2 regions of the uncultured Psychrobacillus sp. genome follow, and region 1 is predicted to be linked to the other one. Evidence: riboswitches for the same ligand, from Rfam matches in the RefSeq annotation. Region 1 holds a riboswitch; the other holds the start of a gene.
What was found. A riboswitch is a leader RNA that binds a small molecule or an ion and turns the genes downstream of it on or off. The one in region 1 is predicted to bind thiamine pyrophosphate.

Region 1 (12,592 bases):
AACGCCAGGTCGTCCCTCAGTTAAGCTGTCACCAATTAATGCAACTTTCATATCAGTTTCCCCTTTTCTTTATTGAACTTAAAAATATAGTGATTGCTTGTTCAAATAAAGGCTCAAGTGACTGTAATGGCTGTGTATTGGTCAATTGACATAATCCCCCGAGCCAAGTTCCTAACAGAGCAGTCCATTCATCAACATTTCCTTTTTCGAACTCATCACATTCAATTCCTTCTATAAAGATTGAACGATAAGAGCTCATCGGCACTACCGCAAGTTCATATAACTTTTGGACCGATTCCAATGATGATTTAGGATTAGCTGCTAACTCCTCTCCAGCTTTAAGCAATGGAGTTTGATAATTGTACAAAACATGCTTGGCCATTCCGTACCATTTTTCAGTGGCTGATGAATAATTTTGTTCAACATCCGTCCATTTTGAATACCAATCATGCATGGAATTCTGTGCTAATAGGACAAACAACTTCTCTTTGTTTTCAAAATGATAGTAAATGTGACCTTTACTAAATCCAGAAGCTTTAGAAACATCTGCGATTGAGGTCTGATTGTAGCCATGTAATGAAAACAATTCAAAAGCCTTTTCCTTAATGATACGTTTTGCCTCTTCGCTGTCATAACGCCTACTCACTACAAAATAATCTCCTTTCGTCAATTTGAACGACCGTTCTAATTTTATTGTATGATTAATTCCTCCAAAATAAAAGTTTATTTTCTGAATTTTTAGCTTTATTTTACAAAATAAAAAAGAGCAACAATGTAGAGTTACCCTTCTAATAGAAATAATAATTCAAGTTTGTATGTCTCCATTTATTTTGGATACCCATTCGTATTGAATGTCAGGTAAATTTTCTTCGTTTTCATGTCCTCTACTTATCACTTCAAAGCCATGTTTTTCATAAAACTGCTGTGCATTTTTATTTACCTCAAATGTGTACAATGTTAATTTCCCACTAGATTTCACTTTTGCTTTATCTAGTAATGCTCGACCTATACCGATTCCTTGATACTCTATGTGAATATATAGTTGGCTTATTTCCCTGTCATTATAGGCAATCATCCCAACTACTTCTTCATCCATTAACGCTAACTCTATTTGAAATTGTTCCGTTAAAATATGATTTAAAAAATAAACGTGTCTTTCGAAGTCGTGAATTTCTTTTTGGCCAATAGCCTGTTCCTTACTTTTCCGCCACATATCCACTGTTTTTACGGCGTACTTAGGGTTATACGGAATAATTTTGATCTTATGGTGTAGCATATATTACCTCCTTAAACATAAAATTATTCTTCACAAAAATTATCTATATTTGAGTGGATGTAGTATCCAGCCATGGTGACTTTTCCATTGCTAAACAAATTGAAAGATTTTGTCTCACCTTCATTATTTTCGAGTGTAGAGAGATGATCAAAATCATCAAACTCCATCTCTTGTGAACCTTCCCTCTTTGATTTGTTGATTTCCCTAATCACTTTTTTAATGGTTTTTTCGTTATCAATTTCAATTATTTCACCATCTATACATTCAATTGTGAGTTTAATCATCTCACCATTTAATAAGGGTTCATTGAATTGACTACAGGAGCATAAGAACAATATACATAGGCAATAGAGTGACATTCTCTTCATTTTTTCATCTCCTAAAGACTTAAAATGACTTCTAAATAAGTTATAGTGTCCCATAAACACCCAAATTCAGACCTTAAACATGAAATGCGCCCTGTTTCTAGTACCACTATTGGATCCATTCCATCACAAACAATTTTTGTTCTTTCGCATTTGAAATAGCCAGTATATAACTATTATCCTCTTCCAATTTATAAAAATATTTATCCTCTTCTTCAAAAGTCACAGGATTCTCTTGAAATAACATATTAAACTGCTGTGTATCCTTATTAATATTAGCCACATCTTTTTGAAATTTTTTAAGGAGTCCAGATACAGTGTCAAAGGAATCTTCATTAATTGAAATCCAACCATCTTTGTCCTCTAATTTCTTTTCAATAGATTTATAATGAAGTACATGAAATACTTCTCCCTCGCTAGGAAATCCATTTCTTGTATGAAAGACTGTTTCTATCTTGATTGGCCTTGGGATTCCTATCTCCCAATTCAACTTCCATTCGGTATATTGGGAAATATAATTCCAATTCACTGTTATTAAAACTATTATTAATAAAGGAACTGGAATCCAAATAAGTAATTTCTTTTTCACCTAAACTCTCCTTTAATATGAATGATAATTCTATTGTATTCACCAAAATATATAGTCATTTTCTTAATTATCTCGAGTTAAACCCCATACTCCATGAACAAAAGCTAAACAGCCCAGTTAAAAAGAAGGATAACAGAATAACCTCTATTGAAACTACATTTTCACTACTAAATACTAGCCAAGCAAATATGCCAAAGTAGAAGGCAATGAAAGCCAATATTGTTCTGATGTAGTTCCTTACTATTTTTTTCAGGCTTTTATTCATGGATAACTCTCCTTCTGACCAATTCTCAAACAACACTATGTTTACATGTTAAATTTTAACATAATTAACCAAATACTATTCCATTTATTACACATGTTGTTTTCATTTTTCATCTTTAAATGGCCAATATAAAAAGCCCAAAGACATGTAATTGTCTTTGGGCTTCCTTGATATTTATATTTCTTACGTTTCTTCGATCGGATCACTTATTAAACTTGCCAATACATGTACTCGTAAAATAATTCCTTTCATTGTACCTTCCTCGTCTGTAACAACGAGGGGATACTTGGAATCAAGTACCTGTTGTATTAAATCTTGTACATATTCTTCTGGATGTACAGTCTTTACTTCCTTCGACATTGCTTCTTGCAAGGTTTTCTTTTGTTTCATCCCTTCAATAGCCTGGTCGATGGTAATAATACCTTGTAGCTGTCGCTTTCTGTCAACTACAAACGCACTCGAGTTACCATTCTCTCTCATTACCTGGATTGCAACATTTAGTCCATCCTTTAAGGATACTAATCCATTTGGCTTAGACATGATATGCTCAGCTTGAAGAATTTTAGTACGATCGATATCGCGTATGAATTCGGAAATATAGCTGCTAGCCGGATTTTCTAGAATTTCTTCTGGCGTACCAATTTGCTCTACTTTCCCGTTTTTCATAACAGCCACACGGTCACCAATTTTAAATGCTTCGTTGACGTCATGTGTAATAAAAATAATTGTTTTTTGCAGACGATTTTGGATATCTAAAAGCTCTAGCTGCATTTCTCTACGGATTAGTGGGTCAAGTGCACTGAAGGGCTCGTCCATTAATAGGATGTCTGGATCGTTCGCAAGGGCTCTTGCGATGCCTACTCGCTGACGCATACCGCCAGAAAGCTCATCTGGATATTGGTTTTCATATCCTTTAAGACCGACCGTCTCTAAATGCTTCTGAGCAATTTCCTGACGCTCCTTCTTGGACATACCTCTAATTTCTAATCCATACTCTATATTTTCTAATACTGTACGATGACTAAACAGTCCAAAGTGTTGAAATACCATTGCTATTTTCTTTTGACGATAGAATTTTAACTGTGTCTTATTGTAATCGACCACATTTTCCCCATCGACATAAATAGCACCTGAGGTAGGTCTATTCAATAAATTCAAGCAACGGATTAGGGTAGATTTGCCACTTCCAGAAAGCCCCATGATGACGAAGGTCTCTCCTTCCATGATTTCCATAGAAGCATTGTACACTCCAACAGTATGCCCTGTCTTAGCTAATATCTCTTCCTTTGGTACACTCTTCTCTACCATTGGGATAATTTTTTTAGGGCGTGGTCCAAATATTTTGGAGACATTTTCTAATCTTAATTTTACTGTCATGCTACATCCCTCCTATGTTTCTGAAGGCGATTTGCAATTCCTCCGGTAACTCGGTCGATGATGATCGCTAGAAAGACGATACTAATTCCGGCTTCAAAACCAAGGGATATGTCAATTCGGTTAATCGCAAAGAGTACTCGCTCTCCAAGTCCCTGTGCCCCAACCATAGAACCAACAACAGCCATTGCAAGAGCCATCATCGTTGTTTGATTGATACCAGCCATAATTGTAGGTAAGGCTTGTGGTAGTTGAACTTTCATGAGCATTTGAGAGGAAGAGGAACCAAATGATTGTGCAGACTCTACAATTTCTTTATCTACACTTCGGATCCCTAATTCTGTTAAACGGATTACTGGTGGTAAAGCATAAATGATTGTCGCAATAACTGCTGGTACATTTCCTAGTGGAAAGAAGAAAATTACTGGTATTAAGTAGACAAAGCTCGGCATTGTCTGCATTGCGTCTAATATTGGGCGCATGATTCTGGACATGGACTTACTAAAAGCCATTCCAACGCCTAGCGGAATGCCTATTACAAGAGACAAAATTACGGAGATTAGAACGATGGAAATCGTGGTCATCGTTTCCGGCCACAAATCAAAGGAGCCTATTAAAAAGATAAATGCCCCATAAAGCAATCCTCCATAAATATTATTAAAATACCACCCTATTAAAAAGATGATAACAATAAATAACCACCAAGGTATTGCTAATAGACCTGCCTCTAAGCCTTTAATCATAGAGGAAGAAATAATAAAGATAAAATCAAAGAATGCATCAAAGTTCGCGGCTAAAAAATCCACGAATTTTTCTACTACATCCCCGATTGGAAAACGTACATCTGGAAATTCTGTCATATAGTAGGACTGCAAAACATACAGTCGCAGGTCACCTCTCTTTTAGTTAGATTGAGTTATGAATTATTTTAAAGAAGCTTTAACTTTTTCTGCCACTTCTTCTGACACCCAAGCTGTCCAAATATCTTCATACTCTTTCATCCACCAAATAGCGGCTTCATCTGCTTCCACATCATTTTCTTGCATGTAATCTAAAGCACTTTCTGTTAAATCATTGCTAGTTTCATAGTTACTTAAAAAGTCTACTACTTCCTTAGCTTGTGTTGGTAAATCTTTATGAACAGCAACTACTACATCATTCGGAGGAAATTCAGTTCCCTTCGAATCATTCCATGTTGCTTCATCGTATGGTGCGTCTTCTAATAGAGTTAAATCGTAGCTTGCTGTTACCCACGTTGGTGACCAATAATAACCTACCCACGGCTCGCCTTTTTTATATGCGCCAGCTAAATCTGCAACAATGGCAGAATCAGAGCCAGGTGCTAGATAGTTATATTGTTCGTCAAGGCCATATGTTTCAAGTTTCGTCCCCAAATACTCACTTACTACCCAACTGGATGGAGCACCGACCACTCGGCCTTTACTGCTATCTTCGGGATCTTGGAAAATTTCTGGATACTTCTCTAAGTCTTGAACTGTTTTTAAATCTGGAGCGATTGGTTCAATACCTCGTTCTGGATCTCCTTCTATCACGTAAGTTGGAACATATAATCCTTGCGCGTTGTCAGCGAAATTAGTAGCTACCTTTATGATATCTCCACTTTCAATTGCTTTTTCATAGACATCTTTAATGTTATCGGTCCATACTTCCATATAGACATTTATGTCGCCCTTTTCAAGTGACTGCATGGTTGCCGCCGTTGTTCCACTTGTTACTTCGGTTTCATAACCATAACCTTCTTCGACGATTGTTTGAGCTATGCTATTGTGTAGGCGAATACTATCCCACCCCGCATCAGCAAACTTAATCACCTCAATATTGTCCTTGCTTGTCTCACTGCCACAGGCTGCAAGTACTAAAAGCATACAAAGTGAAAAAAATAACATAATCTTTTTCATTAGTTTGACTACCTCTTTTCATTCAGTTTTTAAATTAGACGTTCGATCGCTCCTCCTTCAAAATCTATAAATAATTGCTAAAATCCTAAACAATTAAACTTCCCTGAATTTGGAAATTAAAGGACGTCTAATTTATAACTACTAATATTACTAAAAAAATTTGTATATTGCAAATTCACTTAATAAATGATTGTTATTATTCTATCTTTATCTGAATATTTTGTATCATATTTCTAGTTATTTATCATTAAGTAAATAGTAAACCCTAGACAATCTATTCATATAAATAACGAGGTAATTATTAATTATTTATGATAATTTTTTTTTTGTTCGAGGGGGGCTTTGTCTAGGAGAAAGTAAGCAGATAAATAGAGGAGATTTTGAATTTATCACCATTCGGGGGGTTTAACTCCATTCGTAGTGATTTATACGCTCATTAAGGTTTTAGCACTGTTTATGGGATTTTATTATAAAACTAAAAAAAACCATGAACGCTATGTTCATGGCATCTCTTACACTTTAAACCACTCTGTTTTCTGGCACCCGTTCCTCTAATGCATCTTCAATGGCCGTAGCATTGATCTGCATCATAGCAAGTCTTGTATAAATACTGGCACTACCGATATGGGGTAGGACAGTCACGTTAGGTAAGGTTAAAAGTGGATGATCTAATGGGACTGGCTCCGTTTCAAAAACGTCTAGACCCGCAGCCCAAATGCTTTTGTTGACTAGGGCATCATAAAGCGCCTGCTCATCAACTATTCCTCCTCGTGCCACATTAATAAGAGCTGAGGTTTCCTTCATCATTTCCAGTTCTTTTTTCCCAATTAAGCCTCTAGTTTCTGGAGTGAGAGGAGTCAATATTACAACAAAATCTGACTCCTTTAGTAGTGTCTCAAGCTCCACATATGTAAAGTTATACTGTTGCTCAGATTCTAATTTTCTTGTTCGATTATGGTATAAGACCTTCATATCAAACCCTTTTGCCCGGCGTGCGACTGCTTCACCGATTCTCCCCATGCCTATAATTCCTAAGGTTGACCCATAAACGTCCATGCCGGTTAGTTGCATCGGTGTCCAAGACTTCCATTTCCCTGCACGAATATCCTGCTCCGCTTCTGTAATACGACGAGCAGTTGCTAGTAATAAGGCAAATGTTAAATCAGCTGTAGTTTCCGTTAACACACCTGGTGTATTGGTTACAATAATCCCTTTTTCTTTTGCAGCCTCGATATCAATGTTATTATAGCCGACCGCAAGATTAGATATAATTCTTAGATTTGGTAGGCTTTCTATCAGTTCCCGGTCCACTTTATCCGAGAGAACGGTCCACAAAGCATTACAATCCTTTGCCTCTTTTTTGATATCCTCGTACTTCATTGGAATTTCATCGCTATGCCACATAATGACTTCAAATTTTTCTCTTAGTGGTTGTACAATCTCTTCTGGTAACTTTCTAGTAATAAATATTTTATACATCCAATTCCCCCTAATGATTTTCTGATAATTTAAGCATCGCTGATTTGAGAAAAGAATTCAACTGTATTTACAATAATATTTTTATACGCTATACTGTGGTCACATAAAAAAACAGATTGTGTAAATCTTACATAATTGGAAAACTACATACCGTTTCTGCACTAGGGGTGCCCACTTTGGCTGTGATGAGAGCTTTTTAAGCTCCGATCCCTTATTACTCGATCAGGATAATACCTGCGTGAGGAAGTGCGGTGACTTTCCTTTTTTTCATAAGGTTAGTGGCTGCATCTTCACGGATGTAGCTTTTTTTTATGAAAAATTTTAAGGAGGGTTTTGAATGGAATGTGGTTTAAGTCCGATTGTAGGGTTTCGTTTCTCCCTACATCCAATGAGCAATGAGTTTATCAGTATTATTAAGGGGGCGTTACAGGATACAGACACATCCAATGTGTGGATGCATACGGATGACGTATCGACTGTGATCAGGGGAAAACAAGCTCATGTATTTAATGTGGCAAAATCAATAGCTTTAAATGCAGCAAAAACTGGGGTACACGTGGCTCTATCAGGAACATTTTCAGCGGGCTGTCCAGGTGACACAGCAGCTGACGTTTATTTAGAAAGAGGGGATGAAGTTGCTAATATGGATGCAACTAAACAATATGTGTCCTCTCAATTCGCCTTATATCCAATGAACAATCCAAACTATATGGATGTTATCTACAAAGAGATTCAGCATGCGAAAGACGCTGGTGTATTCAATGAGTCCATGCATTATGCAAGCGGTATCCATGGAGATATCCATGATGTATTTGCCTTCTACGAAGCTACCTTTAGCAGAGCCAGATCAGAGGAGCACAAGCATTTAGTAATGACTTTATCGATGAGCATTAACAGTCCTTCTCATGGAGATAATCTTCATGCTTAAATCATGGAAGCTAAAAGAGATTATTTTAATGTCTATCTTTGCGGTAGTATTTGGGATTGTGTATTTACTATTCCTTCACGTAGGAAATATTTGGTCAGGGTTTATTGGCCCAATCGCATATGAATGGATTTTTGGAGTATGGTTTATCGTTTCTATCATCTGTATGTATATCATTCGCAAACCAGGAGCTGCTGTAATCTCTGAAACTATTGCAGCCGCAATAGAGGTGCTTTTAGGTAATGCTGTTGGACCACGACTTATCCTTTCGGGTGTCATTCAAGGATTGGGTGCAGAGGCAGTATTCGCAGCTACCAGCTATAAACGATTTGACCTTTGGGTATTAATGCTTGCTGGTGCAGGGTCTGCAGTTTTTAGCTTTGTGTATGGTTATTTTTTAGGTGGATTTACAGTTTATACTACTGGGTACGTCCTTTTTATGCTTGTCGTTCGTATTTTTAGCGGGACACTGATTGCTGGTGTAGGCGGCAAAGTCATAGCTGATGGCTTGCTTGCAACGGGTTCATTAAGAGGATATTCTATTTCACGCTCTAAAAAAGGTGACGCACGTGTCTAATGTGATCCGTCTCGAAAATGTTTCTTTTTCATTTCCTGATGAAGAGATTCCTATATTATCAAATTTTTCGATGTCTATTGAACAAGGAGAGCGTGTTGTGATTACCGGTCCAAGTGGCTGTGGGAAAAGTACATTGCTATATTTGTGTAACCGCCTCTACCCTGACAATTGCGATGGAATAGTTTCCGGGAAAATAGAGCTTTTTGGGAAGGACAGCGATTCTTATCGACCAGGCGAGGTCAATCATCGTATCGCTACCGTCTTTCAGGATCCGGATGCGCAGTTTTGTATGCCAACCGTTGAGGAGGAGCTTGCCTTTACTTTAGAGAATTTACTAGTGGCGCGAGAGGACATGGATTCAAGAATTTCAGAAGTATTGGAGGCAACCAGGTTAACCGCTTATCGACATTCCATCATTCAGTCACTTTCTGGAGGAATGAAACAAAGAGTAGCCACGGCTTGTGCGCTCATTATGAAGCCAGAGGTTTTATTGTTAGATGAGCCGATTACGCACTTAGATCCTTATACTGCAAAACAATATATTGAATGGTTGGATACACTGCAGCAAAGCTCTGGATTAACGATATTAGCAATTGAACACAAGCTAGACCTTTGGGAAGATTTCTTTCATCGTCGAATTAGATTAAAAGAAGACAGAAATTCGCTTATAGACGATGTTAAACGGGATAATAGGGTCCAACAGGAACTATCCCTACAAGTAGAAGGAGTTAGCACCCATAGTTTTCTTCAACCAAGCTCGTTTTCTTTACACAAAGGAGAGGTTGCAGTACTAGCGGGACCAAACGGCAGTGGAAAATCTACATTATTAAAGGCTCTTTCAGGTGTTCTGCCAGCTGAAGGCAACGTCCTGCCAAGCTTGTTAGGCTATGTACCACAGTCACCAGAATTTTTGTTTGTTACAGGAAGAGTAAAAGAGGAGGTCTCTTTTGGCGGAGGATCAAACACAGAAGAATTGCTGGAACGACTTGATTTATCTAGGATCTCAGAGGCCCATCCATTTTCTATCAGCCATGGACAAAAACGTCGCCTAGCTATAGCCGTTATGCTTTGCCAGAACCGGGAAGTGATTTTGATGGATGAACCAACTTCTGGTCAGGACTCTGCTAATCTGACAGAACTTTTAAAAGTCGTAGATGAGCGTTCTAGGGCAGGTACTACTTTTCTAATCGTTACCCACGATATGGAATTTGCGTATAAGGTAGCTGATTCCATCTTATTGATGAGGAACGGAGGAGTGACAGGGAAATATAGTGCGACCAGCTTCTGGGATAAGAAAGATTTAATGCTAGAACATCAATTACTTCCTCCTAAGCGAGGTCCTGTCTATGCGTGCTAGCCTTCATAGGATGAATCCGTCCGTTAAGTTTGTGATCGTAATGATTTGCATGCTTTCACTAGCATTCTTTTTCGATCCATGGACACCACTAGTTTTTTGGTTCAGCATTATGGTGATGCAAATATTCTTAAGCAATATATCCTGGAAAAACTGGTCCTTGCTGATGCTTCCTTTCGTAATCGCAGCTTTTGGTTACCTTTGGACCACTCTTCTATTTGCAGAGAGCGGGACTGGAACTGTTCTTTGGTCCATCCGTTCTGTCGATATAACGGAAAGCCAATTGAACCATGCCTTATCCTTAAGCTTTCGGGTGTTGGCCTTTTCTAGTCTAAGCCTATTATTTGCTCTAACAACCGACCCAATTATATTTATACGGAGTCTAATGCAGCAGTTGAAGCTGTCTCCTAAAATTGCTTATGGTATTATGGTTGGTTATCAATTTTTACCGCTTTTAAAGGACGAGTTTATACAAGTTCAACAAGTACAGAAACTGAGAGGACTAAGCGACGACTCCAATGTTTTTAAAAGACTGATTGGTTTACGTCGCGTATTGATTCCTATGCTTTCTGGGGCTGTTCGTAAGGCTGAAAGAGTGGCGTTCGCAATGGAAGCAAGAGGCTTTACGGGAGAACCTAGAAAAGTCTTTTATCATGAAGTGCCTATTGAAAAGAAGGATTTTATACTAGCGTTCTTGTTTATTTGTGTTTTACTAATTAGTTGTAGCACTAGTATGTGGCTACCATAAAGAAAAAGAGTGTCTCCAGACCTGGATGACACTCTTCTTTCATTTATGGCAACTCGCTTTCTACTAACTCTATATAGTCCTGGTCATCTATTAATTTAAATAGGAAGTGATCTATACTTTTTTGCAGAGAAAGGCTTTGTAACAACGATAAATCATCTAGCATGATTACCATCTCCATCCGCTCCCCTTGCTTTGTCTCAACATAAATAACTTGATTTAAAACAAAGGCTGTCGAACCTCCCTTGGCACCGATATGATCAAACTTTTCCTGATTACTTTCATAGGCGAGAGGCCACTCCAATATGTCTCTTAAAGTACTAGTGACATTTGATGAAAACTCATTGTTCGATATACGAGAAACAATTTCTCCGTAGGCCTCTGCAGAAGCTCCAGTCAACCGATCTGACCATATGCGTTGAATGTCCATAGAAATATCAGAAACATCCGTTACTGCGAATTGTTTAGATTTTAACAGTTGACTGACTTCTTTAGCTAATGAACGATATTCTTCCATGGACATATTATTCAATCTATTTATTAATGCCTTTTTGCTTAGATTTTCCTTTTCCTTAAGGTAACTGGATATAGCTAAAGCGCCTACAATCGGATAGATTTCTTCATGATTCTCAATATCCAACACTTCCAGCCTATTGTTAATTGCGTCTAGCCCGAGCAGTTCCATGAGATATTCCGTGTTAGCGTTCGAGCTGAACTTAATCATTCCTTTTGCCACTTCCTGTAGCGTTGGTTTTTCTGTTTCTAAGCTATCTAACCAGGCTTCATGGGCTTCCCCATCGGTGTTTGGAATATAATAAACATCTAAATCCTCTAAGCCTATTCTAGTTGTAGGATTAATCTTTCCCTCTTCTACTTGGAAGGCATATTCCATCGCAACCACAATTTTTACGACACTTGCGAGAGGACGATTCTCCTCCACATTGTAACTAACAAGGACATTACCATCCTTTGAAAAATACAGAGATGAAGTATCGGGATATTCTATAAGATGCTCTAAAACAGTATTAGACTCAGGACTTCCCAAAATATCGTTTAATAGCCAATATAGTACCCCCCCTATAACAACAAAAAGGGAAGCATATATGATTAACCTTTTTTTCGTATAGGTTTTTTTGTCCAAGAAAATTCCAAGGATAATAAGTAGGAGGATTCCTATCCATATATTAAAACCAAAAAATAAATGTGCTAGGATAACCGTCAACAATACTACCATATTTATAATAATGGATGAAATTTCCCATTTACCTATGTTTTTTACATCCTTTAGAGGAAGTAGGGTGAAGAACGCATAGATTCCAATACCAATCCACATATAAATGCTCATCGTATCCTCCTAATACTTTCTTTTTAAAACGATTATGTTAATAGCGTGCCAAATCATTAATCCCGTCAATAGAAACCATATTGCTAGCTTGTATGATTCGTAGCCTATTTCACTTATATATGAGTCATATAGCTCAATCACGAACCATCCAAAGGGGGCAAACGGAAATATGATGCTGTAGGATTTGTGAGCGATTGCGTTGCCCCTTTCATCCTTTCCTTCACTACTCCATTCAAATTTGAAGCTTATATAGCAAGCAATAAAAAAGATAATTACATAAACAAGCCTTAATATAGCAAATACAACCTCCGTCACTTCTACTCCCCCTCTTTCTTATATTGAAATACATCCGTTAAATCCACTTCAAATAGCAATGCAA
Region 2 (12,592 bases), on a different contig from region 1:
GTTGTTGATAGTCAGCGATTAGTAGCTTCATCTTTTGAAAATCTTCCCCTGGATCATCAAATGTGCCCCATAGTCCCTCAAAAGGATTAATACCAATCATTTGGGTGAATGGACGTGTTTCATATGAATCATATAACTGGCTTGCCGAGTCACGAACGGATTTTTCGAGCTCTTTGGAATTTACGCTAGCCTTTGCAGCAGCATAATCACAGGTTTTCTGAAAAGCCGTTTCTACGCTTTTCTTGTCCCATAGTAAGGTGTCGTCCAAATCAAAAAATACAGCTTTTTTCTTCATCTATGTACCCCCTCCACTAACTTACTTATTACTTTACCTCAGTAAAGGGAGATATGTCACTAGCGTTAGCTAAAATGTTAATAATGTATTGAGCGGGCCTTCTGTACGAATAATATCTTCTATTGATTTAATAGGAATCGGAAAGTAAGGAAATCCATATACATAAGGGGTAATCTCGTAGAGTTGAAAATAAATGACGATAGTATGATCGGCCAGATAGTAATCCTGGTCTGGTCTGATAGTAGTAAAATCCTCCAAAAGAGGAACCTCCCAAGCTTCTATTTTCATCGAAATAATTTGAGATAGCTTCTCTACATAATTACTATTTGGGTTAAACAAGTCCTTTAATGAATATTGCTTTCCAGTCATAACATCGAAGGTTAGGGACTTAGTAATAGTTAAACCATGAGCACCGCCTGTAAAGGAATAAACAGTAAGACTTAAGCTTAAAATATTACGCTCATTCGTTTTAATTTCATAAGTCCCGATCATCTCTTCTAAGAATTCATTATAAAAGCCTTGCTCAATAAGCATATTATTTAAAAGCGAAACAATATCTCCATTAATCTTTTTTTCTGTTAAAGAATGAGGTAAGTTAGTAATATGAGGAAAATTAACAGAAATGTTAGGTTTTGAATGGGTAATGTTTTTGTTTGTAACGGAAACTGGAAAATCCACTGTTCACAACCTTTCAAACATAATAGTAATTATATGAATGAAAGGAGTTTCGTATGTTTTTAAAAAAAGTAATGATGAGAACTGATGAAAACATACTAAGGGATGAATATCCTTTTACTATACCTACAATCCAAAATTTTAGGGAACTTGAATTGATCAATAACGTCACCTTCTTTGTAGGTGAAAATGGCACAGGAAAATCGACTCTATTAGAAGCAATTGCAGATCAATGTGAATTTAATACAGCTGGTGGAGGCAGAAATAATTACTATGAAGTGGATGCTGCCGAGAGTGCGTTAGGGAAGTATCTAAAGCTCTCTTGGATGCCAAAGGTGACCAATGGCTTCTTTTTACGAGCCGAGACATTCTATCAATTTGCATCCCACGTAACGGAAAGTGAAAGTATTGGATCCTATGGTGGGAAGTCACTTCATGAGCAATCACATGGTGAATCTTTTTTATCCTTATTTTTGCACCGTTTTAATGGGAGAGCTATTTATTTATTGGACGAACCTGAAGCAGCACTTTCTCCCCAAAGACAGCTTGCCTTTTTAAAGATAATGCATGACTTAATACAAGAAGAGGATTGCCAATTTATCATTGCTACGCATTCACCGATAATTTTAGGCTTTCCAGAAGCAACAATTCTTAGCTTTGATGACGGACATATTAAAGAAGTGGAATATGAACAAACAGCACATTATCAAACAACTAAATATTTTCTAGATCACCGGGAAAAATTTTTAAAAGAGTTATTGGAAGGTGATTAGATGCCAGTGATTATAGATTATTTAGATGAGATGCTTTATGCTATTATGATTTTTTTGCCGGTCCTGCTTATTTGGCGACTCATTCGATGGAAGAGACGCGGTTTTCATTTAAGGGAAGGGTTATACGAGCTTGGCGTGCTATTTCTTATTGCAGTATTAGTGGGATTGTTTTCGCAGACAATTGTTCCTAAGCCTGAAGAGGAGCAAGCATATGTGCATAGTATTAACTTAGAATTGTTTCGAGTAATAGAGGAAACTTGGAACGCTATTATTTACTTGGGATATTGGGAGCCCTTTTATATTAACTTCCTTGGGAATATAGCTCTGTTTATACCAATTGGTTTTCTATTTCCACTTCTATTTAGACGTATGGAAATTTTCCCCTTCCCAGTCCTAATCGGATTTCTTATCTCGCTTTTTATAGAAATCGTTCAGATTCCCCAACACAGGAGCAGCGACGTAGATGACCTTTGGTTAAATAGCTTAGGAGCATTAATAGGGTATATTCTTTATATAATTATTAGAAGGAAGTTTCCTGCTTTTTGTAGGGTGTTCAAAAAAAATCAACCTACGAGTTTATAAAAGTTCCGACATGGGTAAATATGAATCGGACAGTATAAAACAAGGAGACATCCAAGAATGATGATACAGAAGGATACACAAACAGAAAAAAGAAGAGATAATATTATAGAAGATTTAGTAAATAAAGGTGTTTTTAAAATTGATGGAAAACAATTATATGAACTGAATTTTTATCAATTAATGAAGCAATATATAAATGATGAGAAACAAACAAATTAGTGCCTATTAAAAGGCACTTTTTTTAATTGCTTTTATCTACTTATATGGCTAATGGTCGATAATAAAAATGTGGTACACTTGATTCAAACACAGATGAGGTGGAGAAAAACTTGACAGTTATAGAACAATTAAATGAAACATTACAAAAAAAATGGGCAGAGGCCGAATTTGCATTTGAAATGCCTATCCAAACCCAACTAATCCCACATATGCTTAACGGTTCAGATATAGTAGCAGAATCCCCGACGGGTACAGGGAAGACACTAGCTTACGTTCTTCCCTTACTACAAAAGGTAGATCCTTCTAAGAAACAGATACAAGCATTAGTTGTAGTCCCTTCACAAGAATTAGGGATGCAAATTGTAGAAGTATTTAGAGAATGGGCTTCAGGTACAGGCGTCTCTGTGGCTCAATTAATTGGCGGTGCGAATATTAACCGACAAATTGAAGGATTAAAGAAAAAACCCAATATAGTAGTTGGGACACCGGGTAGACTGCAAGAGCTTGTGAAAGTGAAAAAGCTGAAAATGCACGAAATTAATACAATCGTATTAGACGAAGGAGATCAGCTACTAAGCAGAGAGCATCGTACAACTGTAAAGGGATTAATAGATGCTACTGTTGAAAGACAGCTTGTTGTAACATCTGCCACTATTACGGAAGAAATAGAGCTAGTTGCAGAGCGTATGATGAAGGAGCCAGTTCGAATTCATGTGACTGCAGAGGAAGTACCAGCCAAGGGAGAAGTTATTCATAGCTTTGTTAAAACAGAGACTAGAGACAAAACAGAGCTTTTACGAAAGCTATCTCACTTACCAGGTATGAGAGGATTAGCATTTGTGAATAGCTTAGATCAGTTGCTTATGAAGGACTATAAGCTCTCCTACCGAGATGCACCTATCGTTTCCTTACATTCAGAGATGAAAAAAGAGGAACGTAAAAAAGCATTAGATGACTTTAAAAACGGAAAAGTGAATATCTTAATAGCAACAGATGTAGCTGCTAGAGGATTAGACATTTCTGGGCTAACACACGTTATTCACGTAGATGTTCCACACTCTATCGAACAATACCTACATCGTTCAGGACGAACAGGACGAGCAGGCAAAAATGGAGAAGTTTTAACTCTTTTATCTTATAACGATGAAAAAACCTATAAAAAATGGACAAAAGATATACCGGGTAAAGCTGTTCAAAAAATATGGTATCGTGGTGAATTAATAGAAGGTTCATCTAAAACGATCGATAAAAAGGGGAAGTAAGTGATGGGTTTCCAACAAAATCTTGAGGAATATGCTGAGTTAGTAGTTAAGGTTGGCTTGAACATTCAAAAGGGACAACCGCTTTTAATTAATACCACTACAGATACGATTGATTTTACCAGACTTATTGTTAAAAAGGCATATGAAGCAGGAGCAAAAAGGGTTGAGGTCAATTATACAGATGAAGTAAATGCTAGATTGTTTTATGATATGGCACCTGATGAAGCATTTCATGAAGTCCCAAAATGGGTGGTTGCACAAAGAGATGAATTGATTGAAAATAAAGGTGCCTTGTTATGGATTGATGCAGATAATCCAGATTTGCTAGAGGGAGTGGCGATAGATCGTATTTCGAACTATCAAAAGGCTTCAGGTAAGGCATTAGAAAATTATCGCAAGGCCGTAATGAATGATGTGATCACTTGGTCGATTGTAGCAATGCCTTCTAAAAAATGGGCAGCAAAGGTATTTCCTAACCTAGACGAAACAGAACAAATGGATGCATTATGGGAGCTTATTTTCAAAGTAGTGCGCATTGGAAAAGGAACTGCGGTTCAGCAATGGCAGGAGCATATTAACAATTTAGAGTCACGTGCAGCATTATTGAATGAGAAAAGATATAAAAAACTGCATTACAAGGCAGAAGGTACAGATATTGAAGTGGAATTGCCAAAAGAACACATCTGGCAATCTGGAGCTAGTAAAAACGCTCAAGCAGTGCCATTTATCGCTAATATGCCTACTGAGGAGGTTTACACTGCGCCACTCAAAACTGGTGTGAACGGTTTTGTAAGCAATACTAAGCCTTTTGTCTACCAAGGGAACGTGATTGATGGCTTCAAATTGACATTTAAAGATGGTGAGATTGTTAAGGTTCAGGCAGCTTCTGGTGAGAAGCTTCTGCAAGAGCTGATTCAAACGGATGAGGGCGCAAAATATTTAGGTGAAATCGCATTGGTACCACATGAATCGCCTATTTCAGCATCTAATGTATTGTTTTTCAACACTTTGTTTGATGAAAATGCCTCGAATCACTTTGCCATCGGAGAAGCATACCCGACATGTGTAGAGGGAGCTAGAGGTTTAACCGCAGAGGAATTAGAAAAAATGGGTATTAACACTTCTATCGTCCATGAAGACTTTATGATCGGAAGCGCAGGTATGGATATAACAGGCGAATTAGCAGATGGAACGAAGGAACCAATCTTTATTAAAGGTGCATGGGCATTTTAAGGAGCTGAACTTCAGTGAAAAGATGGATAAGTTTACTTATGATTCTTTTAATTTTATCTCCTGTGTATTCAGTAGAGGCAAAGTCGCCAGAGGTTTATATTCCTTTAGGTGATTCACTTGCCGCGGGTCAAACACCAAATATGGCAATTGATGCAGGATATACCGACTTAATTTCACAAGAGTTGAAGAGAGCCAATCTGCTTGGATTCTACTCTAAAGGACTAGCATTTCCAGGATATACAACTAGTGATGTCTTGAAAACCGTTCAGTCAACTGAAGCGAAGGAACTTCTGGCAAATGCCACACTTGTTACCATCTCTGCAGGGGCTAACGATTTGTTAAGGCTAGTTCAGGTTAAGCCTGCAAGTGGGATGGTCGCTTACTCGCAAGTTTCCGCCAATTTTGCACTAAATAATGTTAGAAAAAATATGCAAGAAATCATAAAAGAAGTTCAAGCTACTGCACCCAAGGCTAAAATATACGTGATGGGATACTATTTTGCATATCCTCATGTGCATGAGTCTCAAAAAGAAGGTGTCGGCAAAGAGTTAGATAAGCTACATACGATTCTACAAACTGTAGCAGAGCAAAATGGAGCAACTTATATCTCAGTGGAAGAGTCTTTCGATGGGAAAGAAAAAGAATTAGTACCAAGTGTTGGTGATGTTCATCCTACACTAGAAGGCTACCGTCAAATGGCTAACTCATTCTTTAGTAAGTACAACTCCCGTATGCTTGTGTATGAGCACGAATTGCCTAAGCCTAATCCGTTAACCTTTGAAGAGCTTATAGAAAATAGAAACCAAAGTAATAATGGTTCAACGCAAGCAAATGCACTGCCAATTAATCGCTATCTATCGTTTACAAACGGTAATTATATAGCTGTGGTCTTGCAACGTATTTTATCATAAATAACTTGCTCAAATTTAATATACTTAAAAGAAGCAATCAAATTAGCTGAGAACTTCAAGAGCCCCCAATTTTATGGTTCATAAAATTGGGGGCTCTTTTTGGGATGAATAGTAAAAGAGATTGGGACATAATTAGCCTCACTTTTGGGTGCTTGGAATAGTTTTGATATTTACTAAATATAGAGGGAAACACTAGTTGTTCATAGCGAAAGCGGCGACTCCTAGGGGACAAGCGCGTGGGAGAGACTACAGGCTAAGGCAACGTGCCCCCAGGAAAGCGTCCGCTGAAGCGGAGAACAACGATGATGAAGTAGCAAAAAAAGCCCTGAAAATTTACAAACAGTAAAACTTTCAGGGCTTTTGAACTTCTAAGGTGGGTTTTGTCCCCAGCCTCTTTAATTTCATCTATATAGCTTTAGCGTAAAAAGTTCAGCGCTTTACTGTTTTTTTTGATTTCAATACTTTACGAACAATTGGATATACTACTGGTGCCCATTTAATAGCTGACTTTACTAATCTGCCTACTTTCATAATCAATCCGCTCCTTGCTTTTCTATATTTATCTTATTCCCATTTTAGAAGCAATTAAACATCTTGACGTAATACCTTGATTCCCTGGATAATGTTCCAAATGAACAGAACTATATTAATCAACGTATATAAGCCCATAAAAATTAATGCTGTAGTCATGCTAGACCACATGTTTGTTGTGTCGCCTGAATAACTAAGTGGGGAAAAATTTGCAAATACTGCTAACATAAGAAACACAAAGAAAATAGTAGGAATAATATGTGAAATTAAAGACCTTTTTGCATGGTATTTTACCCCTTTATCTGTCGTAAGGAAGTAAACAATTATTGGAAGAATAAAGGGAGCAAATAAAATAGAAAAATAGGTTGATGCACTTAAAATTTTATTGGTATCCATACATGGTCTCCTCACATATTCTCGCTACTTTTTTAATTAGTCTAAGACAAACTTAACAAGTATGTCTTTATATTCCTCAACGGATGAAATAGAAACCGATTCCTGATCCCCGTGCCAATCAGAGCCGCTTGGCCCGAACTCTATGGCTACCGCACCCTTCGCTGCATAATAACGAGTATCTGCAGCACCATGCTGTCCGAATAGGGTAGTTGGGGTTTGTCTGATAGCGTTACAAGTAGCTAAAAGCTTCTGGATATACTTATCATCTTCTTTATTAGTGATAGCTGGAGTATGACCTTGGAAATGTATTTCACTGCCAGGGTATTTCTCTAAAAGGCTTCTTAACTCTTTGGAGATTTCCTCGACGTCTTGTCCAGGAACAAACCTTAAAGAATAACTTATGATACATTCGTCTGGTACCATATTATATCGGTCTCCTCCTTCTATTTTTGCCAAATTTAGAGAAGGATATTCATAATATTCATTACTAGCCTGCATGAACGAGCATTTTCTTAAGTCTTGGTCAAATAACATGGCTTTTTCAATTGCATTTACTCCTTCCCACGGACGGCTGCCATGAGCAGATTTACCTTTTAGGTGAACATCCCATTGTAAAATACCCTTTGCTTGGAGTCCGATGTTAACATGAGTTGGCTCACCGCAAATAACAAAATCACCATGATAACCTTGTTCAACCAAGTGCTTGGATGTTTTTCCTCCTGTTTCTTCATCGGTAGCTATGTGTAGCTGTACTTTTTTGGTAAGTAACTCTTGTTTTTCTGATAGAACCGCAAAAGCTTCCATCATTGCAGCAACACCAGCCTTCATATCAGCTGAGCCACGCCCATATAGTCGGTCTTCTACAATTTTCGGTTCAAATTGCTCTGGGTTTCCTGGAACTACGTCAATATGACCGTTCCAGATTATAGTTTCCTCACCTGTTCCAATTTCAGCTACAAGCATTTGTTTGTTGTTTAGCTCATACGTTTTTGTTTTAACGCCTCTTTTTTCTAGCCAATTTTTACAGTATTGCAGTGCTTCATTTGCACCTTCCAAATTATCACTCTTTATTTTAATTAGATCTGTTAGTAAATTAATCAATTATTACACCCCTAATAATAAATTTGTATTATTATATAATACCAATCGGGGTTGCATTCTAAACACCTATCGGATACAATGAACTCAAATAAAATAAATTCGAAACCACAAGGGGCGTCGCTACAAAGCGGCTGAGATAGTACCCTTAGAACCTGTAAGTTCATACTTGCGTAGGGATGTGGATGGAAACTGGCAATCGCGCGATGTCTGGCTCTGTCCCTTCGGCGTTTTTTTGTGGTCAAAAAAGGGGATTACAATGAGAAATCAACGTGTTGTGTTACTCGTGGAGATTGCTATTTTTGCAGCATTAGGCTATGTATTAGATTTAATTGGTTTTGGTATGCCACAGGGAGGCAGTGTTACATTTGTTCTCGTTCCAATCATATTAATTGCCTTTCGTCGAGGTATAGTGGCAGGCGTAGTGACCGGCTTTTTAATAGGGCTGTTGCAGGTTGTGACAGGACGCTTTTATCCAGCACCCTTATCATTTGAAATAGTAATTATGCAAGTAGGTATTGATTATTTTATAGCATTTATGGTTGCAGGGCTTGCAGGATTATTAAGACCAGCATATATTAAAGCATATGAACATCAAAATAAGATGAAAATGACAATAGCGGTTGTGCTAGGTGCTTTAATTGCTTCATTTTTACGTTATTTAGCCCACGTATTATCGGGGATATTATTCTTTGGGGAATTTGCTGAGGGCCAAAATGTTATCGTATATTCATTAGTTTATAATTCTACTTATATGATACCTGTATTTCTATTTGCAGCTTTTATCTGTTCGATCCTATTCGTAAAAGCCCCGCGCCTATTACTCCCGAAGTCATAAGATATATGATATGATATTCATACATCTAAGTGAAGAAGGGATCTTGTAAAGATGATAGTAAAGACAAATGAAGAATTAGAAATGTTAAAAAAAATTGGTCACATTGTAGCTGAGGTAAGAGATGCAATGAAGGCAGCAACAAAACCAGGCGTGACTACTAAAGAACTTGATGAAATTGGCGGTAAATTATTTAAAGATAAAGGCGCTGTTTCCGGCCCAATGGGAGAGTACGATTTCCCGGGGTATACTTGTATAAGTGTAAATGAAGAGGTTGCACATGGAATTCCAGGCTCTCGAGTGATTAAAGAGGGAGACCTTGTTAATATTGATGTTTCCGGTTCATATGAAGGTTTCTTCGCAGATACTGGTATCTCGTTTGTAGTAGGAGATGGCTACGAGGATAAGGAAAAACTTTGTCGGGTAGCAGAAAGTGCATTTAATCGTGCTATGACTAAAGTAAAAGCAGGTTCTCGTCTTAACCAAATAGGTAAGGCAGTGGAAAGAGAAGCAAAAGAAAACGGTTTACATGTCATCATGAATCTTACTGGTCACGGTATTGGGAAGTCCTTGCATGAAGCACCTCAGCATGTGTTGAATTATTATGATGCATGGGAGTCAACAATCTTAAAAGAAGGAATGGTTCTAGCAGTGGAGCCTTTCATTTCCGAAAAGGCAGAACATATCGTTGAATCAGGTGATGGCTGGACATTTGTTACTCCAGATAAATCCTTAGTTGCTCAAATCGAGCATACGGTAATCGTTACAAAAGACCAACCAATTATTTTAACTAAAATAGATTAAATAAAAAACGCTAACGAAATTTAATTTTTCGTTGGCGTTTTTTTTATAAATAGTATTCCAACCACTAAGACTGTGCTTAGGAAGAGGGAGGCTGCAGATATTAATAATTCGTTTACATTATGACGTACAGCGATTCCAATGAAAGCCCATATAAAGACTAGAACGATTGCTCGGTCATCATAATGATATCTAAAGTGTAAGGCAATTGCAGTAGCTAACGTTAGGAATATAACGACCCATAAAGAAGTAGTTATTCCAAAGCCGCTAAACTCATAATATGTTAAAACATAATCAAGATTTGCTATAGTGGCTACAAAAATCCATCCTAGGTAAATGGAAATAGGTATTCTTCTTTTCCAATTGGATTCACTACTTGAGTAAGTTAAATATAAAAGGAATAAGGACCAAAGCAGCGCTAGTATTGTAATTAAAGCGTAGCTAAAATGCTCATAATGCCATAGTAGAATCCAAGAAATATTAAATAGGCACGTTGCTAGAAATAATACTACTCTTTGTAAGGGAATCTTATGTTCAATTCTATATTCTCTTATAATATTCCATATCCAAAATGCTAATAGTATATAAATAACAATCCAGATGGAAAATACATAACCAGCAGGTGTAAAGAGGGCTGGAATTCTAGCAGAGATTTCCCCAGTCGTTTGACCATTAATAGGTAACGTATTAGCAAGTATATTTACAAGGATTGTTGCGAGATAACCGCAAATCAAAAGGATTATTTTGACCAAAAGATTCGCCTCCTTCTATATTTAATAAGTATACCTTTCAATCTAAGAGCACACAAATTCAATTATAGAAATTATGTGACAAAAAAATGAATAATTAGGAAAGTAATTCATGATATAATGAAAAATGTAAAAGTTTTTAAAATAGGGGGAATATTCAGATGTTAAAACAAAATTATCCAATCGTCTGGGATTTAGATCGATTTTTCCGTGGTGGTAGCAGCTCCTCTGAATTACGGGAGCATCTAGATAAAGTTAAGGAAAAACTAGGAAAATTTGAAATAAATGTTAAGGAAATAGTTGTCCCAGCCTCAGCTCAAGAGTCTAACCAAATTAGGCAAATAATCGAGGAACTAAAAGATGTAGCTGTCCATTTAGCAGAAGCAGGGGCAGTTATTGGCTGCTATCTAGCTCAAGATACAACAGATAAAAAAGCGACGCTTTTACAAGGCGAGGTTGGTTCATTGTATGCAAGGTTATCTTCGTTAATGATTACAATACAACAAGCGCTTAGCAAGACAGAATCTACCGTATGGGAAGAGCTTTTAAATACGGACGAATTAACCCCATTTAAATTTATATTAAATGAATGGAGAGAGCAAGCGAGTAAAATGCTTTCCGAAAAAGAAGAGGATTTAATAACTACCTTAGAAGTAGACGGTTATGATGCATGGGGCCAACTATATAACATGCTTGTAGGGGACATCCATATAAAAATGACTATCGATGGGGAAGAAAGAATACTTTCGGTAGGACAAGCTGATAACTTAAGCTCGAGTGATAATGCTGAAATTCGTAAAAATTCCTTTGAAGCGTTAGAAAGTGTATGGACTGAAAAAGAAGAAGTTTTTGCGAAAACGCTTAATCATTTAGCTGGCTTCCGTCTGGCTACGTATAAAAAAAGAGGCTGGGAATCTGTCTTAGAAGAACCTCTTGCCATCAATCGTATGAAACAAGATACATTGGATGCAATGTGGGGAGCAATCTCTAAAAATAAAGCACCATTTGTGGAATATTTAAATAGGAAATCGGAGATGCTAGGCGAAAAAGCGATGCATTGGTATAATTTAGATGCACCTATCAGTACGTCTACCGAAAAAATGGAGTTCCAACAAGGAGCGGAATTTATCCTAAAGCATTTTAAAGAGTTTGGACCGAAGCTAGAAGCCTTTTCAAGAAATGCTTTTGAAAATGGATGGATTGAAGCAGAGGATCGTCCTAATAAGAGACCGGGTGGCTTTTGTACAGGAATGCCTGTATCAGAGGAATCCCGTATATTTATGACTTATAGTGGTTCCATGTCAAATGTTTCTACACTTGCTCATGAATTAGGTCATGCATTCCACTCATATGCTTTAAGACCAGTGCATTGGATGAACCGGAGATATGCAATGGGAGTAGCAGAAACTGCATCTACCTTTGCAGAAATGATAGTGGCGGATGCCTCTGTTCGCGAAGCAAAGTCCAAAGAAGAGAAAATTGCTTTGTTGGAGGATAAAATTCAACGCAGTGTTGCTTTCTTTATGAACATTCACGCCCGCTTCTTGTTTGAAACTAGATTTTATGAGGAACGAAAAGACGGCATTGTTTCTGCAAACCGGTTAAACGAGCTAATGGAAGAAGCACAGAGAGAAGCCTATGGGGATGCTTTAGACACGGTACATCCGCATTTTTGGGCATCTAAGCTCCACTTCTATATTACAGGAGTTCCTTTTTATAATTTCCCTTATACCTTTGGCTACTTATTTTCTTTAAGTATATATTCAAAGGCAAAAGAAGAAGGATCTGGTTTTGAGGAGAAGTATATTGCTTTATTACAGGACACAGCAGTAATGTCTGTAGAGGATTTAGCGATGAAACATTTACAAGAGGATATAACGAAAGAAGCGTTTTGGAAGAAGGGAATTGACCTTTGCATTCAAGATGTTGAGGAGTTTTTGCAATTAACTAACACTAAAGGGTGACGGTACTTGATTTATCTAGAAGGAGCAAGTTGTTACTTAAGGACTTTAAATGTAAAGGATGCACCTGCTCTTGCAAATTTAGTCTATGACAACAAGTTGTACTGGTCTGTTTTCGAACCATTACACCAAGAAGAATATTATACTGCTAGCGTCCAAAGAGAGAAGATTCGTGAATCAATCATGCTCATGCAGGAAAAAAGGGAATATAGCTTTGGTATTTTTTCTCATGAACGAGATGTTTTGATAGGCAGCATTTCACTTTATAGCC

Region 2: another riboswitch for thiamine pyrophosphate. It lies ahead of thiT (energy-coupled thiamine transporter ThiT); the one in region 1 lies ahead of Q0371_RS02605 (YkoF family thiamine/hydroxymethylpyrimidine-binding protein).

Annotation. Positions count from the first base shown of each region.
Region 1 is NZ_CALIED010000012.1:1,345-13,936, reverse strand. Features, by position in the region: gene Q0371_RS02650 (SGNH/GDSL hydrolase family protein) at 1-51, opposite strand, end outside; gene Q0371_RS02645 (TetR/AcrR family transcriptional regulator) at 53-646, opposite strand; gene Q0371_RS02640 (GNAT family N-acetyltransferase) at 806-1,276, opposite strand; gene Q0371_RS02635 (hypothetical protein) at 1,300-1,644, opposite strand; gene Q0371_RS02630 (hypothetical protein) at 1,751-2,230, opposite strand; gene Q0371_RS02625 (glycine betaine/L-proline ABC transporter ATP-binding protein) at 2,679-3,872, opposite strand; gene Q0371_RS02620 (ABC transporter permease subunit) at 3,869-4,729, opposite strand; gene Q0371_RS02615 (ABC transporter substrate-binding protein) at 4,793-5,788, opposite strand; gene Q0371_RS02610 (D-glycerate dehydrogenase) at 6,308-7,267, opposite strand; TPP riboswitch at 7,421-7,529, shown strand; gene Q0371_RS02605 (YkoF family thiamine/hydroxymethylpyrimidine-binding protein) at 7,605-8,195, shown strand; gene Q0371_RS02600 (ECF transporter S component) at 8,188-8,769, shown strand; gene Q0371_RS02595 (ABC transporter ATP-binding protein) at 8,762-10,126, shown strand; gene Q0371_RS02590 (energy-coupling factor transporter transmembrane component T) at 10,116-10,871, shown strand; gene Q0371_RS02585 (serine hydrolase) at 10,915-12,213, opposite strand; gene Q0371_RS02580 (hypothetical protein) at 12,223-12,528, opposite strand; gene Q0371_RS02575 (helix-turn-helix transcriptional regulator) at 12,531-12,592, opposite strand, start outside.
Region 2 is NZ_CALIED010000054.1:24,555-37,146, forward strand. Features, by position in the region: gene Q0371_RS10590 (HAD family hydrolase) at 1-295, opposite strand, end outside; gene Q0371_RS10595 (DUF3298 and DUF4163 domain-containing protein) at 365-973, opposite strand; gene Q0371_RS10600 (AAA family ATPase) at 1,027-1,743, shown strand; gene Q0371_RS10605 (VanZ family protein) at 1,744-2,325, shown strand; gene Q0371_RS10610 (Fur-regulated basic protein FbpA) at 2,383-2,544, shown strand; gene Q0371_RS10615 (DEAD/DEAH box helicase) at 2,655-3,806, shown strand; gene Q0371_RS10620 (aminopeptidase) at 3,810-5,039, shown strand; gene Q0371_RS10625 (SGNH/GDSL hydrolase family protein) at 5,054-5,950, shown strand; gene Q0371_RS10635 (DUF4870 domain-containing protein) at 6,536-6,877, opposite strand; gene Q0371_RS10640 (ArgE/DapE family deacylase) at 6,914-7,978, opposite strand; TPP riboswitch at 8,079-8,172, shown strand; gene thiT (energy-coupled thiamine transporter ThiT) at 8,235-8,813, shown strand; gene map (type I methionyl aminopeptidase) at 8,865-9,614, shown strand; gene Q0371_RS10655 (tryptophan-rich sensory protein) at 9,635-10,363, opposite strand; gene Q0371_RS10660 (M3 family oligoendopeptidase) at 10,522-12,324, shown strand; gene Q0371_RS10665 (GNAT family protein) at 12,331-12,592, shown strand, end outside.